2 regions of the Microbacterium sp. T3-8 genome follow, and region 1 is predicted to be linked to the other one. Evidence: predicted binding sites of a transcription regulator. Region 1 holds the regulator's gene; the other holds the start of a gene.
What was found. The regulator HrcA, encoded in region 1, represses chaperone genes, less so after heat shock. The targets are predictions, from matches to a motif close to TTNGCACTCGNNNNNNNCGAGTGCNAA.
Positions count from the first base shown of each region.

Region 2: groES (co-chaperone GroES) is a predicted target of HrcA. The motif match lies at 4,469-4,495, and genes of this name have one in related genera.

Region 1 is NZ_AP027918.1:2,281,287-2,289,568, reverse strand. It holds gene lepA (translation elongation factor 4) at 1-1,494, shown strand, start outside; gene ACZ5Y9_RS10955 (DUF1990 family protein) at 1,494-1,994, shown strand; gene ACZ5Y9_RS10950 (DUF1990 family protein) at 2,005-2,658, shown strand; gene hemW (radical SAM family heme chaperone HemW) at 2,658-3,875, shown strand; gene ACZ5Y9_RS10940 (carboxylesterase/lipase family protein) at 3,892-5,313, opposite strand; gene hrcA (heat-inducible transcriptional repressor HrcA) at 5,416-6,450, shown strand; gene dnaJ (molecular chaperone DnaJ) at 6,487-7,602, shown strand; gene ACZ5Y9_RS10925 (16S rRNA (uracil(1498)-N(3))-methyltransferase) at 7,606-8,282, shown strand, end outside.
Region 2 is NZ_AP027918.1:1,229,046-1,237,327, forward strand. It holds gene tsaD (tRNA (adenosine(37)-N6)-threonylcarbamoyltransferase complex transferase subunit TsaD) at 1-588, shown strand, start outside; gene ACZ5Y9_RS05830 (hypothetical protein) at 585-1,079, shown strand; gene ACZ5Y9_RS05835 (hypothetical protein) at 1,086-2,129, shown strand; gene ACZ5Y9_RS05840 (hypothetical protein) at 2,126-3,241, shown strand; gene ACZ5Y9_RS05845 (THUMP-like domain-containing protein) at 3,243-4,442, opposite strand; gene groES (co-chaperone GroES) at 4,582-4,878, shown strand; gene ACZ5Y9_RS05855 (polysaccharide pyruvyl transferase family protein) at 4,880-6,460, opposite strand; gene rarD (EamA family transporter RarD) at 6,690-7,625, shown strand; gene ACZ5Y9_RS05865 (ABC transporter substrate-binding protein) at 7,758-8,282, shown strand, end outside.

The DNA.
Region 1 (8,282 bases):
GGCATCGAGGCGCAGACCCTCGCGAACCTCTACCTCGCGCTCGAGAACGATCTGCACATCATCCCGGTGCTGAACAAGATCGACCTCCCGGCCGCCGACCCCGACAAGTACGCCAAGGAGCTCGCTTCGCTCATCGGCGGCAAGCCGGAAGACGTCCTCCGCGTCTCCGGCAAGACCGGCGTGGGCGTCGAGGCGCTGCTCGATCGACTCGTCAAGGAGATCCCCGCTCCGGTGGGTGACGCGGATGCTCCGGCGCGCGCGATGATCTTCGACTCGGTCTACGACGCCTACCGCGGCGTGGTCACTTACGTCCGCATGGTCGACGGCAGTCTGTCGCCGCGCGAGCGCATCCAGATGATGTCGACCGGTGCGAACCACGAGGCGCTCGAAGTCGGCGTGTCGAGCCCCGAGCCGATCCCGACCAAGGGCCTCGGCGTCGGCGAGGTGGGGTACCTCATCACGGGCGTGAAGGATGTGCGACTGTCGAAGGTCGGCGACACCGTCACGTCGGCACGCAAGCCCGCGACCGACGCGCTGTCCGGATACACCGACCCCAAGCCGATGGTCTTCTCGGGCATCTATCCCATCGACGGCAGCGACTACGCCGAACTCCGCGAAGCCCTCGACAAGCTCAAGCTCTCGGATGCCTCCCTGCAGTACGAGCCGGAGACGTCGGTGGCTCTCGGTTTCGGTTTCCGCTGCGGCTTCCTCGGCCTGCTGCACCTCGAGATCATCACCGAGCGGCTCTCACGCGAGTTCGGACTCGACCTCATCACCACGGCGCCGAGCGTGATCTACGAGGTGCTGACCTCCGACACCGGCGAGACCGTGACGGTCACGAACCCGAGTGAGTACCCCGACGGCCGCATCGGCTCCGTGTCGGAACCGATCGTCAAGACCGCGATCCTGCTCCCGAAGGACTACGTCGGCACGGTCATGGAGCTCTGCCAGTCGCGTCGCGGCTCGCTGCTCGGCATGGAGTACTTCTCGGAGGAGCGCGTCGAGCTGCGCTACATGATGCCGCTCGGCGAGATCGTCTTCGACTTCTTCGACCAGCTCAAGTCCAAGACGCAGGGCTATGCCTCGCTCGACTACGAGCCCGCGGGGCAGCAGGAGGCCGACCTCGTGAAGGTCGACATCCTGCTCCAGGGCGAGAAGGTCGACGCATTCAGCTCGATCGTCCACCGCGACAAGGCCTACGCCTACGGCACCATGATGGCCGAGCGTCTGCGCAAGCTCATCCCTCGCCAGCAGTTCGAGGTGCCGATCCAGGCGGCGATCGGTGCACGCATCATCGCTCGCGAGACGATCCGCGCCATCCGCAAGGACGTGCTCGCCAAGTGCTACGGCGGTGACATCACCCGCAAGCGCAAGCTCCTCGAGAAGCAGAAGGAGGGCAAGAAGCGCATGAAGATGGTCGGCCGCGTCGAGGTCCCCCAGGAGGCGTTCATCGCCGCGCTGTCGGGCGACGTCGAGGGCAAGGACAAGAAGTAGTGAGCCCGCTCCCGCCGTACACGCGCGGGATGACGCGGCATCCGATCGTCGACGTGCCGGCGGGGATGCACCTGTCCGAGCGCAGCATCGCGGTCGCTCCGGAGGCTCAGGATGCCGTGCGCACGCTGATCCGCTCCTGGGAGTTCAAGCGGCGGGCGGGTTTCGACGGCCCGGCGTCCGCGCCGGTCGCGAACGCCGAGGGCGTGCTGGCCAAGCGTGTGCTCGGTATCCGATTCTCCGAACCGATCCGGGTGGTGTGGGCGGATGAGCGGGGTTTCGGGTACGAGACGCGCCCGGGTCATCCGATCTACGGAGAGGAATCGTTCGTGCTCGACGACGGCGTGTTCACCGCCCGTTCGATCTCGCGCCCCGCGACCCTCGTGTGGTGGTTGCTGTCGCCCGCGCTGAGGCTGATCCAGCGCCGCACCCACGCGCGGTACACCCGAATCGTCGCCGCCGAGGCGCGCGAGTGGGGTGTTCGTCCAGGCAACCGCCAGTAGGCTGGATCTCATGCGGCGCGGGAACTTCCGAGACGACACGGTGGACTATGCGGCCGTGGGTGCCACCCACGCGCCCGATCTGATGCAGTACCCGCCGGAGCGCAGCTTCCCGGCGGAGGAGTCCTGGCGGATCGGCTCCGGAGCGGAGCGGTTCCAGACCGCCGGCGAAGCTCTGCTGTCGTGGACGGCGCAGCGCGCGGCCGGCCTCGCGATCGAAGACGTGCGCCCCGCCCCCGGCCCGGCGTACGCGGGCGTGAGCTTCGATGCCGAGGGCAACCCGATCGCCCCCAGCAAGCGCGACGTCGAGCCCCGTTACGATGCCGAAGGGACTCCGTTCGTGGGCCCGGGCATGACGCTGCGCGTGCGCGGTCGTCTGTCGGGCATGCGCGCGGATGCCGAGTTGCGTGTGATCTCGGTCACCGAGGAGGCTCGACGCATCGGTTTCGTGCTCGGCACGGTCGGCGGCTCGGTCGTCAGCGGCGAGGAGTCCTTCGACGTCGACTGGCGCGAGGACAACGACGAGGTCTGGTTCACGGTGCGCGCGTTCGACGCCCCCAACTCCCTGCTCTACCGCACGGTGCCGCCGCTCGTGAAGCGTCGCCGTCGCGAGCTCTTCGCCCGCTATCTCCGGGCGATCTCCCCGCTCTACGCGACCCCCCTCTGATGGCGGGGCCCCTTCCTCTCGGCGATCCCGCACCGTCCGACGGCCGCCTGCCGGCCGATCTGCCGATCGATCCCTCGGTTCCCTTCTCGGCGTACCTCCACATCCCGTTCTGCCGCGTGCGGTGCGGATACTGCGACTTCAACACCTACACCTCGAGCGAACTGCGCGGCGCCCGTCAGGAGGACTACGCCTCCACGCTGCTCGCCGAGATCGATCTCGCGCGAAACGTGCTCGACGAGGCGGGTGCGCTGCGCCCGATGGACACGGTCTTCTTCGGCGGGGGAACACCCACGCTGCTCCCCGCCGGCGATCTCGCGCTGATGCTCGGCGCCGCGGTCTCGGCCTTCGGCCTCGCCGAGGGCGCGGAGGTCACGGTCGAGGCCAACCCCGACACCGTCACGCCGGAGGTCGCCCGCACGCTCGCGGATGCCGGCGTGACGCGTCTCTCGATCGGCATGCAGTCGGCGGTGCCGCACGTGCTCGCCGCGCTCGACCGCACGCACGACCCCGACAACGTGCGCACGGCCGTCGCCGCGGCGAAGGAAGCCGGGCTCGCGGTCAGCGTCGATCTGATCTACGGCGCGCCGGGCGAGTCCCTCGCCGACTGGGAGGCGTCGCTGGATGCGGCCCTCGAACTCGACTCCGACCACATCTCGGCGTACGCGCTCATCATCGAGGACGGCACGAAGCTCGCCCGCCAGATCCGGCGTGGCGAGGTGCCGACGCCCGACGACGATCTGCAGGCCGACATGTACGAGCTGGCCGATCGCCGCCTCGCCGCGGCGGGCTTCGAGTGGTACGAGGTGAGCAACTGGGCCCGCAGCGACGCGCAGCGCTCGCGTCACAATCTCGCCTACTGGCGGGGGAGCGACTGGTGGGGCTTCGGGCCGGGGGCGCACAGCCACGTCGCCGGACTCCGCTGGTGGAACGTCAAGCATCCGGCGGCGTACGCGCAGCGGCTGTCGGCATCCGATTCTCCGGCGGCCGGCACCGAGCGTCCGGACGAGGGCGCACGGATGCTCGAACGGGTGCTGCTGCAGAGCCGCCTCGTCGAGGGCATCGCGGTGGCCGACCTGCCGGCCGGCAATCGCGCGAACGTCGCGGGTCTCATCGCCGACGGCCTCGTCGACGCCCGCGCCGCGGTGCAGGGTCGGGTGCAGTTGACGCTGCGCGGACGGCTCCTGGCCGATGCCGTCGTGCGCGAGCTCACCGACTGACGCGGGAGCGAAGCGGTCAGCTCCGGGTCGGGAGCAGATCCATTCCGGCGGTGCGCCGCTGGGGGAGCGTGCCGCTCGTCGTGTCGAACACCCGTGTCGTGCGGTCGGCGCCGTACGCCGCCCAGCCGGGCGAACCTGTCGTGACGAACGAGATCCAGGCGGCGTGCATCTCGTCGGCGAGAGCCTGGGGTGCATCGGCGCCCGCGAGGCGCTGCGCCTCGGCATCCGCCAGACGGTCGAAGACGAATCCGAGCTCGAGAGCGTGTGCGGCACGCAGGTCGCGCACCGGGCTCGGCCATGCGAACTCGTAGACGAAGGTGAGCGCGGGGCGGGCGCGCGCCGCGCGCGAGAGTGGCGCGCGCAGCATCACGTCGGTCGCCAACTGTCCGAAGATCTCGCCGGTGGAGGCCTTCGGGAACGCCTTCCGGTACTCCGATGCGGCTCGGCGCGGGATTCCCAGGGCCAGACGCGCGATGAAGAGCTTGAGCGGGCGGATCTCGGCGAGAGTCTCGGGTGTGAACCAGAGCCGGTACTCATCGGTGTTGCTGCCGATGAGCAGCGGGGTGTCGATGGTCGGCAGGACCTCGTGAGGCGAGCGCGGAAGGCTGTCCGGATCGATCGCGAATTGGAACCCCGGCGCTCCGCCCAGCGGCGACGAGCCCGCGGACTGCGCGCGACGCGCCTCGAGCAGCTTCTCGGGAGGGACGGACGCGAACGACGCACGATCGGCGCGGATGCCGAGCCGCTTCGCGAGAACCGCGGTCACCCGCCCCGCCTTCTGCGGCGGTTGCGCCTCCAACGGACCGGACTCGATGATCGCGCGCGCGACGAGGGTGCGGGAGTCGTCGCGCGCGAGAAGGCCCGCGACGATCGCGCCTCCAGCCGATTCCCCCATGAGGGTGATGCGTGCGGGGTCGCCGCCGAACGCGCCGATCTCGCGATGCACCCACTCGAGAGCCGCGGCCGCGTCCCGGAGGCCGAGATTGCGCGGGGCGTCGTCGAGCACCGAGAAACCCTCCGAACCGAGGCGGTAGTTGATCGACACGAAGACGATCCCTGCGGCGGCGAAGCCGGCCCCGTCGTAGAGCGGAAGCGCCGCGGTGCCGCGCTCGAGCGCTCCGCCGTGGATCCACAGCAGCACCGGGGCGCGCTCGGCATCCGTCGGCGCCCAGACGTTGGCGGTCAGGATGTCGTCACCGTCGATCCTGACCGATCCGAGCAGCTCGCCGATCGCGCCGGGATACGGCGACTGCGGGGCCGTGGGCCCGAAGGCCGTGGCGGGACGCACGCCGGTCCACGGAGTCGCCGGCCGCGGTTCCCGGAACCGGTTCTCGCCGAAGGGAGGGGCGGCGTAGGGGATGCCGAGGAACCGCGATACCCCGCCCTCGCTCGATCCCTCGACGATTCCGGTGGACAGCTCGGCGGTGGGGGCGGTCATGGTCGTCATCCTAGGGCGGAGCCCCGACCTCCGACGAGACGAGCCGCGGGCGGGGTAGGATTGGCACTCTGAACGTCCGAGTGCCAACGGAAGGGAAGGGCGATGGTCACAGAGCGAGGACTCCAGGTTCTCCGCGCGATCGTGCAGGACTACGTCGAGACCCACGAACCCGTCGGCAGCCGTTCCATCGTGGACCGCCACTCCTTCGGGGTCTCCGCAGCCACGATCCGCAACGACATGGCGCTCCTCGAGGACGAGGAGCTCATCACCGCGCCGCACACCTCGTCGGGCCGCGTGCCCACCGACAAGGGGTACCGCGTCTTCGTCAATCATCTCGCCCAGCTGCGCCCGCTCTCGTCCGCTCAGCGAACGGCGATCGAGTCGTTCCTGGCGGCGCCGAGCGATCTCGACGACCTGATGGTGCGCACCGTGCGCGTGCTGACGCAGCTGACGGGTCAGGTCGCGCTCGCGCAGTACCCGTCGTTCGCCCGTGCGCACCTCACCCACATCGAACTCGTGCCGCTCGCCCCGACCCGCATGCTCGTCGTGCTCGTCACCGACGCCGGCGGCGTCTCGCAGCGGATGGCCCCGTTGCCGATCGAGATCGACGACGGTGATGCGATCATGCTCCGCGCGCGGCTCTCCGCCCTGCTCACGGGGCAGGCGGTCAGTGACGCGGCCGACCGTCTGCAGACGCTGCTGGCGGCGCCCGAGGCCGCTCCCGGCGATGCCGCGCTGCGGGCTCTCGCCACCGTGATCGTCGACGAGCTGGGTACGTTCCGTCAGGAGCGCCTGGTGATGGCGGGGGCCGCGACGCTCGCGCGTCGCGAGCAGGACTTCCGCGGAAGCATCCATCCGCTGCTCGAGGCGATCGAGGAGCAGGTGACGCTCCTGCGGCTCATGAGCGAGATGGTCACCGACGAGCACGGCCTCGCGGCCAGCATCGGCACCGAGAACGCCCCGTTCGGGCTGGGCGAGGCGTCGATCGTCGCGAGCAACTACGCCGCCCCCAGCGGCACGGCGCGGGTCGGCGTGATGGGCCCGACGCGCATGGACTATCCGAGCAATCTCGCGGCGGCGCGGGCCGTGGCCCGCTACCTGACGCGGATGCTCGACGAAGACGAGACGAGCCGCTGAGCGGCCGTCGACGAAGAACAACGCAGAAAGGCGATCGTGGCGGACCACTATGAGGTTCTCGGGGTGTCCCGGGACGCTTCCACCGACGAGATCAAGAAGGCGTATCGGCGCCTCGCGCGTCAGCTGCACCCGGATGTGAATCCGGGTGAGGACGCGGCGGAGAAGTTCAAGCTCGTCACGCACGCGTACGACGTGCTCAGCGACGACGATTCCCGCCGCCGCTACGACATGGGCGGGGGAGACGGCGCGGCCGGGAACTTCGGCGGAGGGTTCGGCGGATTCGGCGACATCTTCGAGACGTTCTTTGGCGCGGGACAGGGGGGAGGGCGTGCGCGCCCGCGTTCCCGCCGCGAACGGGGGCAGGACGCGCTGGTGCGGGTCACCCTCGACCTCGGCGACGTCGTCTTCGGTGCGCACCGCGACATCGAGGTCGACACCGCTGTGCTCTGCGAGACGTGCCAGGGTTCCTGCTGCCAGGAGGGCACGTCGCCCGTCACCTGCGACATCTGCGGCGGCTCCGGACACGTCCAGCGCACGGTGCGCAGCCTGCTCGGCAACGTCGTCACCTCGCAGCCCTGCGGCACGTGCGAGGGCTACGGCACGACCATCCCGTACCCGTGCGGTACCTGCGGCGGTCAGGGGCGCGTGCGCTCTCGTCGTACCGTCTCGCTCGACATCCCCGCCGGCGTCGAGACCGGCCTGCGCCTGCAGCTGCCCGGCTCCGGTGAGGTCGGCAAGGCCGGCGGCCCGAACGGCGACCTGTACGTCGAGGTCACGGTCAACCCGCACGCGGCGTTCAGCCGTGACGGAGACGACCTGCTCGCGACGCTCGAGGTGTCGATGACCGATGCGATCCTCGGCACCGAGACCTCGATCCAGGGCCTCGACGGTGCGGTGGATCTCGAGGTGCGCGCGGGCGTGCAGTCCGGCGACGTGCTCACGATCAAGGGACGCGGCATCACACCGCTGCGCGGTTCGCAGCGGGGCGACCTGCGCGTCGGCGTGCAGGTGGTGACTCCGACCAAGCTCGACTCCGCGCAGCGGGCGCTCATCGAGGACTTCGCGAAGAAGGCGAAGGCTCCGGCGCCCCAGCTGGCGCAGTTCCAGCAGGGTCTCTTCTCCAAGCTCCGCGACCGCTTCCGCACGCACTGAGCCATGGCGCTGCATTTCCTCGTCGAAACGTCGTCGGATGCCGAGCCCGGCGATCTCGTGTCGCTGACCGGTGCCGAGGCGAAGCATGCGGCGGTCGTCCGTCGCCTCCGTGTGGGGGAGCAGGTGACGATCGGTGACGGTCGGGGCATCTGGCTCCAGGGCGTCGCCGAGGAGGTCGCTCCCGCACGAGTGGACGTGCGGATCTCCGATCGGGCCGTGCACTCGTCGCCGACCCCGCGCATCGTTCTCGCGCAGGCGCTCGCGAAGGGTGACCGCGACGAGCTCGCGGTGCAGGCCGCCTGCGAGTTGGGCGTCGACGAGATCGTGCCCTGGCAGGCGAGCCGGAGCGTCTCCCGCTGGGAGGGGCCCAAGGCCGTGAAGGGCCGTGAGCGGTGGGCGACGATCGTTCGCGAGGCCGCCAAACAGGCTCATCGGCCGTGGGTCCCCGAGGTGGCGCCTCCCGCGAGCACGGGGGAGCTGGCGACCCGTGCGAGCGCGGAGCGCGTGCTGATCCTCGACCCGTCGGCGACGACCCGACTGTCGGAGATCACCGCGGACGACCGCGACATCGTGCTGGTCGTCGGACCCGAGGGTGGCGTCTCGGACGACGAGATCGCCCGGTTGACCGCGGCGGGCGCCGAGCGCGTGCTCTTGGGAGACACGGTGCTGCGCACCTCGAC
Region 2 (8,282 bases), 1.1 Mb from region 1:
GAGACGATGGACGACGCGGCGGGAGAGGCGTTCGACAAGGTCGCCCGTCTGCTTTCGCTTCCGTACCCCGGTGGGCCCGAGATCGATCGGGCGGCCGTCGACGGAGACCCGAAAGCGATCCGCTTCCCGCGCGGGCTGTCCCGCGCCTCCGACCTGGCGAAGCACCGCTATGACTTCTCGTTCTCGGGGCTGAAGACGGCGGTCGCGCGCTGGGTCGAGAAATGCGAGGCCGACGGCGTCGAGGTGCCGGTGGCCGATGTCGCGGCGAGTTTCCGCGAGGCGGTCGTCGATGTGCTCGTCACGAAGGCGCTCGCCGCCTGCGCGGATCTCGGCGTTCCCCGACTGCTGCTCGGCGGGGGAGTGATCGCCAATCGCCGCCTGCGCGACGTCGCCCTCGAGCGCGCAGCCGCGGCGGGCGTGACGGTACGCATCCCACCGCTCTCGCTCTGCACCGACAACGGGGCCATGATCGCGGCGCTCGCCGCCGAGCTGATCTCCTCCGGCAAGCAGCCGTCCACGCTCGCCTTCGGCGCCGACTCGACGCTTCCGGTGACGGAGATCCAGGTCGCCGAGGCGGTCACCGTATGACCGACTCCACGGAGCCGACGCCCGCACCGGGGACGCCCACGCCTTCACCGACTCCGCGCATCGACCGGCCGAGCGGCGAGGTCGAGAGCCCGGCAGGTTCCGCACGACTGCCCGGAGCGCGTCGCGACGGATACACGCGGCTGCCGACCGGCCCCGTGGGCATCGAGCCCGTGGTCGTGAGCGGTCCGGATGCGGACGACCCGACGGGCCGCACCGCGTGGGCGCCCGCCGAGACCGAGATGGTCATCGATGACGCCCGCCTCGCTCCGTGGGCGCTGCTCGCAGCGATCGTCGCCCTCGGTGCCTCGTTCTTCGTCGGCTGGGGCCTGCCGGTGGGGGTGGTTGCGATCATCGCGTCGATCATGTCGTTGCGTCGACCGGTCGAGAGCCGGGGGATGGGTCGCTGGGCGCTCGTGCTCGGGCTGACCGCGACGGTGTACAGCCTGGGCTGGCTCGTCTGGGCCGGCATGCAGTTCGAGAGACTGGGCTGACGTCGGATGCTCGACGCCGAGGAAGCCGTCGAACTGCGCGCCCTGCAGGCGCGCGCCTACGGGCGTGAGGGCGGATTGACCACCGCTGAGATGGCACGTCTCGAGGAACTCGGTTCACGTCGTGACCGGGACCCGGATGTCGAGCATCCCTCCGGTCCGGAGCCGGTCACCCCCGGCGGCGAGGTCGCCCCGTCGGAGATCGATGCACACCCGCACGACCAGGAGAGCGCGGAGAATCCGTCCATCGACCGGCCCCGTCGGTCGGCGATACGACGGACGATCACCATCGCGGTCGCGATCGTCGTGGTCTTCGGGATCGGCACGGTCGCCGGCTGGCTGCTCACGCGGCCGGCCGAACACGTCATCGTGATCAGCGAGGCGCAGCAGCAGTGGCAGCAGCGCCTCGTCGACGGCGGCGAGTACGACGCCGGTTCGATCCGAGTCATGGCGGTCGAGGCCGACGTGGTCGTGTGGGCCGCGACGAAGGGGGACGGGGCCTCCACATGCCTCGTGTTCAGCGATGGCGAAGTGTACCGACCGACGTGCAACGGCACGGATGCGGTGCGCTCCTCGGGGATGGATGCGGCGTTGACCGTCGACGTCGATGACGAGCTCAAGCGCCAGGTGTCGGCGCAGCTGTTCCTGACTCTCGACGGACGCCCGGCGGTGCTCTCGCAGAGCTTCCTCTACGGCGAGGCCGACGACTACGGCATGCTCTACGACGAGGACCAGTCGCGAATCGCCGAGAATCTGGTGGCACTCGGGTTCGAGCGGACGAGTCTGTGGATCGCCGGGTACGACCGCGACACTCCCGTATGGTCGGCCACGCGCACGGCGACAGGACAGACGTGCGTGATCTACGACGGCTCCGGGGAAGCCCCGCTTTCGGTGTGCGACCCGAACGCCGCGGAGGAGGCGGGTGCCCGGTCCCTGGCGTTCGAACGCCCGGATGAGGAGACCGGAGGGACGACCCGCATCACCTATGCCTACGGGGCGGGGCCGTCGTACCTCGAGATCGCCCGGGAGTCGGCGCCGGGAGAAGCGAAGTGAGCACTGACGGCGAACTGCGAGATCTGCAGCGCAAGGCGTACGGCCGCGCAGCCGCGCTGACGCGAGACGAGGCCAGTCGTCTGCGTGAGCTCGAACAGGGTCGTCGCACCATCATCCCCGGATCCGCAGACCCGTTCCCCGAGAGGATCCATGCGGTTCCACGCGCGACGGTGACCGCTCCGGCATCCGATCGTCCGACCGACTGTGCGCCGAGCCTCGAGGAGTCCCTCGCACTCGGACAGGTGGAAGAGGCGGATGCTACGGAGACTGCCCCCATCGACGCACGAGAACCGGAGGCGGCTCCGAAGACGCGCGCGGTGCTGCGTCGGCACTGGCGGTTCGTGACGGTCTCCGCAGTGCTGCTGCTCGCACTGGGGATCGGTATCGGCTGGGCCGTCTTCGCGCCGCCGTCCGATGCGATAGCGCTGACCGCGGAGCAGCAGGAGCGGCGTGCTCTTCTCGAAGACGAATCCGACTTCGATCCCGGCACGCTGCGTGCGGTCGGGCAGGACGACGACTCCGGTGCGATCGTCTGGCTGGGCACCAAGGGCGAAGGGGATCTGACCTGCGCCGTCGTCGATGTCGACGAGGCGACGCAATCCCAGTGCCAGCGCACGTCCGATTTCCAGAACGTCGGAATCAACGTCGCGGTCATGCGCCCCGGCGAGACCGTCGACGAGGTGACCGCCGTCTTCACGACGATCAATGCGTACATCGTGGTCGCCACCGACGGCGATCCGATCGCATCGATCCAGCAATGGGACTCGTCGTCATCGATCCTCGCCCAGTTCGTCGGCGACGAGCGCACGCGGGCCGAGGAACTCGTCGCGCAGGGCTTCGAGATGAACCTGAGCGTCGTCGGCTACTTCCGAGACGAGCCGGTCTGGATGGCGAATCGATACGGCGAGACGGTCGAGCCCGAGGCCTGCCTGATCGTCGATGCCGCACAGCTCGATGCGGTCTGCCTGCCCTCCACGACGGCGATCGACGTCGGCCTGTCCACTTTCGTGTCGGACGACGGATCGGGTTCCGGGCCCGGCTCGTCGCTCACTCTCGCCTTCACCGCGAGCCAGACGCCGTACCTGACGATCACCGAAGCCCGAGCGGGCTGACCTACTCGGCGGCGGACACCCGGTCGGCGAGGATCGCGCGGCGCTGGTCTCCGACCCGCACCAGGATCAACGTGGCCGAGGCACCACCGCGCAGCGTGAGCTTCTTGCGGAACTGCGCCGGGTCGATATCGACTCCGCGCTTCTTGATCTCCAGCGTGCCGATGTCGTTCGCCCTGAGCACGGCATTGATCGCCTTCGGGTTCGCGGCCATCGTCTCGCGCACCCGGAAGGACTGCACGAAGGGGCTGGTGAGCGCGGCATCCGAGGTCAGGTAGGCGATCTTCTCGTCGAGCATGCCGGCATCGAGGCTGCGGGCGACGTCGCCGATCAGACGAGCCCGGATCACCGCTCCGTCGGGTTCGTGCAGGAAGGCGCCGAGCGGGCGCACCTCGGCGTCGACGGCGTCGGCGCCGGCGGTGAGTTCGTGCGAGCGCTCGCCGCGGATCACGAGCGCGGCGCGGCGCACGCCGGCCCGAGCAAGAGCCCCGGTCCAGAGCACGAGTTCGACCACGCTGCCGTCGGCGCTGACCCACTGGGCCTCGGCATCGGCCGGCAGCGCATCGCGATCGTGCGCGGGGCCGAGCTTGATCCCGGTCGGCACGCGGGATGCGAGCGCGAATGCCCAGTCCAGCGAGGGGGAGTAGTCGTCGGGCGAGACGCGACGGGTCTCGCTGTGCCCGGCCGTGCGCCGGGCGGGGTCCATCCACACCGCGTCGCGCCCGTCGAGGTCGGCGCTCTCGGCCGTGCCGTGCTGAACGGTCGCGCTCTCACCGAACGGGGCGAGGTTGTACGCCGCGATCGCCGCGGTCACCGGGTCGGCGTCGACCGCGAGCACATCGAGACCGGCTCCGGCGAAGGCAAGGGCATCGCCGCCGATCCCGGAGCCGAGGTCGGCGATGCGGGTCAGCCCGGCGCTGCGCATGCGCTGGGCGTGGCGGGCGGCGACGCCGAGACGTGTGGCCTGCTCGAGGCCCGCGCGGGTGAACAGCATCCGCTCGGCGAACGGTCCGAACTTCACTCCCGCCTTCGCACGCAGGTGCGCCTGGCCGACCACGGCCGAGACGAGTTCGGGGGAGTGTCCGTCGGCCCGCAACCGCGACACCGCGCGCGTGACCTCGTCCGTCGACTCGACGCTGCCGAGCGCATCCAGCAGCTCCAGTCCGACGGGGGTCAGCAGCGCTTGCAGCTCAGACATCTCCACTCGCTCAGCCTACGCGGGCGGCGGGGCTGGCACTCGCGTTGCATGAGTGCCAGCGAAGCGCCTACACTGGCGTTAGCACTCTCGGGTTGAGAGTGCGAACAAGTCTTTCGTGTCAGCGTCAAGAAAGAAGAGGTAGACCGTGTCGGTTTCCATCAAGCCGCTCGAGGACCGCATCGTCATCAAGCAGGTCGAGGCCGAGCAGACCACCGCGAGTGGCCTGGTCATCCCCGACACCGCCAAGGAGAAGCCCCAGGAGGGCGAGGTCGTGGCGGTCGGCCCCGGTCGCATCGACGACAACGGCAACCGCGTTCCGCTCGACGTCGCCGTCGGCGACCGCGTGCTCTACAGCAAGTACGGCGGCACCGAGGTCAAGTTCGGTGCGGACGAATTCCTCGTCCTGTCGGCTCGCGACGTCCTGGCGGTCGTCGTCCGCTGATTCAGCGTTCCCGAGAAGGGGCCCGGATGCTTCGGCATCCGGGCCCCTTCTCGTCAGCGCGCGGCGGAGTCGTCGCGCCCGCGCCGTCGGAGCGACGACGGTCGGGGAAGTCGCAGCGCATGCGCCACGGAGGTGAGGCGCGATCCGATCTTCCACGACGTGCTCGTCTCGATCTCGTGCAGCCGTGAACGCAGGCTCTCGAGCTCGGTTTCCGCTTTCTTCCGTCGAGCGTGTGATTCGGCGAGTTCTTTCTCGACGGCCTGCCGGGCCCGACGCTGCTCATCCCTGTCGCCGGCGAGTCGGAGGGCCTCGGCTGCGCGCTCCTTGCCGAAGCGCACCGCCTCGGCATGCTCGTGCTCGAGTCGCATCGCTGCGATCTGGAGCTGGGTGACCTCGTCGATGCGGATGGCGAGAGCGTCGCTCTCCGGCGCGTCGTCCGCTTCGGTGAAGACTGCCAGGGCGTCGACCACGCTCTTGCGCGCGGAGTCCGCGAGGGCCGCGGCATGCGCAGCATCCGCTCGTGTTCGAGTGCTGCGGTCACGGCAGCAGGAAGGCTGGAGGGCTCGATGCCGAACGGGAAGTCCGCGTCCCAGGTTTCGGCGTAGACGTCGACCTTCGGCTTGGCGATGCTGAGGCGCTTCGTGCCGTAGGCGCACGCGAGGATGCGGCCGTGCAATGAGCTGCCGATCCAGAGGGAGGCCGTGGCGATCTCGCGCACACGGTCGTCGATCGAGCGTGCGTCGCTGAGGGCGATGTCCCAGTCCGGGCGCTCGGCCGAGACCCGGTCGATGAGTTCGCGGTAGCGCTCGATCGAATCGTGCGCGGGCGCTGATCCGGCGACGAAGAGCCGGATGGGATGATCCCCGAGTTCCGAGCACGCGACGATGGCGTCGGTCCATGCCTCGATGCCGTACGTGCGGATGTGTCCTTCCGACAGCTGAAGGAGCACGGAGCTGTCGCGGGGTGCATCGATCGGTAGGACCGACGCGATCGTGTGGACGAGGTCGGGCGCGAGACGGTGCGGGATGCCGAGGCGCTCGAGCAGTTCGGCGGACTTCGGATCACGGACCGAGATGTAGCGCGCTTCGCGCAGGGCGCTCGTGGCGACGGCGGCACGCCAGGGAGTCAGGCCGCCGATGCCCGAGACTCCGACGGAGTTGAGCACCAGGCGCGCCCCGCGGTTGCGGGGGAACGCGCTCGGTCGCGGCACGTACGGCGACTCCATCCGTGCGTTCATCACCTCGTCGAGGAGCGCGTCCTGTTCGGCCGCGTCGAGCGACGAGAACCGCGTCCACTCGGCGTCGTCGACGGCGGTCCGGTAGACGTACTCTCGCTGCGTTGAGCCGACCTCGCCGCCGACGGTCCAGATGCCCGTGGCGGGCTTCTCGGTGAGGGTCGGGCCGGTCGCGGTGATCCGCCGCCCGAGGAGCGCGGACATGTCGACGGCGATCGGCGCGGTGTACTCGACATCGACGATGCCGCGCGCGAAGTGATCGGCGACGACGAGGAAGAGCAGATCGCCGAGGTTGTCGCGTTCGTAGGCGCCGCACGCGACGACCGGGGGGAGCGTGTGCGGGGGCACGGCACGTCCTTCGGGAGACCGCCGCCGTCGGGTGCGGAGGCAGGGCTGTCCGCGAGGGGAATCGCGGAATCGCGAGGGCTCAGGCGATGCCGATCAGTATACCGATCGGCCATTTTGGACCCCGGGAAGAAAGCACAGCATCCGCCACGCGGCATCCGATTCCTGCCGAAATCATCCGGCAGGCCACGGAACCACCAGTGGATGCGCACCGCGGGCATAGTGTTGTGCGGTGAGTTCCGTCCCCCGCGCTTCGTCGAGCCAGACCTCCGGAGTCGCCTACGCGGGCGGTGCCTATCTGCTGTGGGGCGTGCTGCCGCTGTACTTCCTGCTTCTCGTGCCCACGGGGCCGTGGGAGGTCGTCGCCTGGCGAGTGCTGCTGTCGTTCGTCTTCTGCCTCCTGCTCCTCACCGTCATGCGGGGCTGGACCGCGTTCCTGGCGATCATCCGGCGGCCGAAGCTTCTCGGCTGGACGGCGCTCGCGGGCCTGCTCATCTACGTCAACTGGCAGGTGTTCCTCATCGGCACCCTGACGGGCAACGTGGTCGAGACGAGCCTCGGGTACTTCATCAACCCGATCACGACGGTGCTCCTGGGCGTGTTCGTGCTGCGCGAGCGGATCCGCCGGCTCCAGTGGGCGGCGATCGGGATCGCCTCGGTCGCCGTGGTCGTGATCATCGTGGCCCACGGCGAGTTCCCGTGGATCGCCCTCTCGCTGACGGCCTCCTTCGGTCTGTACGGACTCATCAAGAAGCAGATCGGGCCGGCGGTGGATGCCGTCAGCGGTCTGACCCTCGAGTCCTTCTGGTTGATCCCGATCGCCGTCGTGCAGCTCATCCTGGTGGCTCAGACCCCGGCGGGCCTCACGATGGGCGTGAACGGCGGATGGCACGCAGTGCTCTTGGCCTGCGCCGGGATCGCGACGGCCGTGCCCCTGCTTCTGTTCGCCGCCGGTGCGCGCCGGATCGATCTCACCGTCATCGGGATGATCCAGTTCATCACCCCGGTGATGCAGTTCGTCATCGGCGTCGTCTTCCTCCACGAGCCCATGCCGGCCGAGCGCTGGGCCGGTTTCGTGATCGTCTGGATCGCGATCGTCGTGTTCGTGATCGACCTGCTGCTCGCCGCGCGACGAGGGCGAAGGACCGCTCCCACGCCCATCGTCTGAAACCGGTATTCCACCGCGTAGCGGATCGTTAACGCACCGAAACACTTGCGACCCCTACGGAGCGCTTCTGCGCCCTAGGGTTAGAGCACTCGACTGTGGTCACGTCCACGCTCAGTTACGCAAGGGAGCATTATGAAGGCACTGAAGGGTTCGCGCACCGCGAAGATCTTCGCAGGCATTGCGCTTGTCAGCGCGTCTGCCCTCGTCATCGCGGGTTGCAGCAGCACCCCGTCCGATGACTCGTCCGACGGCGGCGCGCCCGCCACCGATCTCACCCTCAAGCTCGGCTCGCTGCTGCCGAAGACGGGGTCGCTGGCATTCCTGGGACCGCCCATGGAGTCCGGTGTCGGACTCGCGGTCGAGGAGGTCAACGCGGCGGAGGCCGGCATCACCATCGACCTCACCGCCGAGGACGAGGGCGACACCGATACCAAGGCGTACGAGACGTCGATCGAGAAGCTGCGCAACGCTGACGTCAGTGCGATCGTCGGTGCGGCCGCCTCCGGTGTCTCGAAGCTGGTGCTCGACGGAAACGTGAGCGCGGGGATCCTCCAGATCTCGGCGTCGAACACGTCCCCCGACTTCACCGCCTGGGAGGACGACGGACTCTACTTCCGCACCGCCCCCAGCGACCTGCTGCAGGGCGAGGTGCTCGGC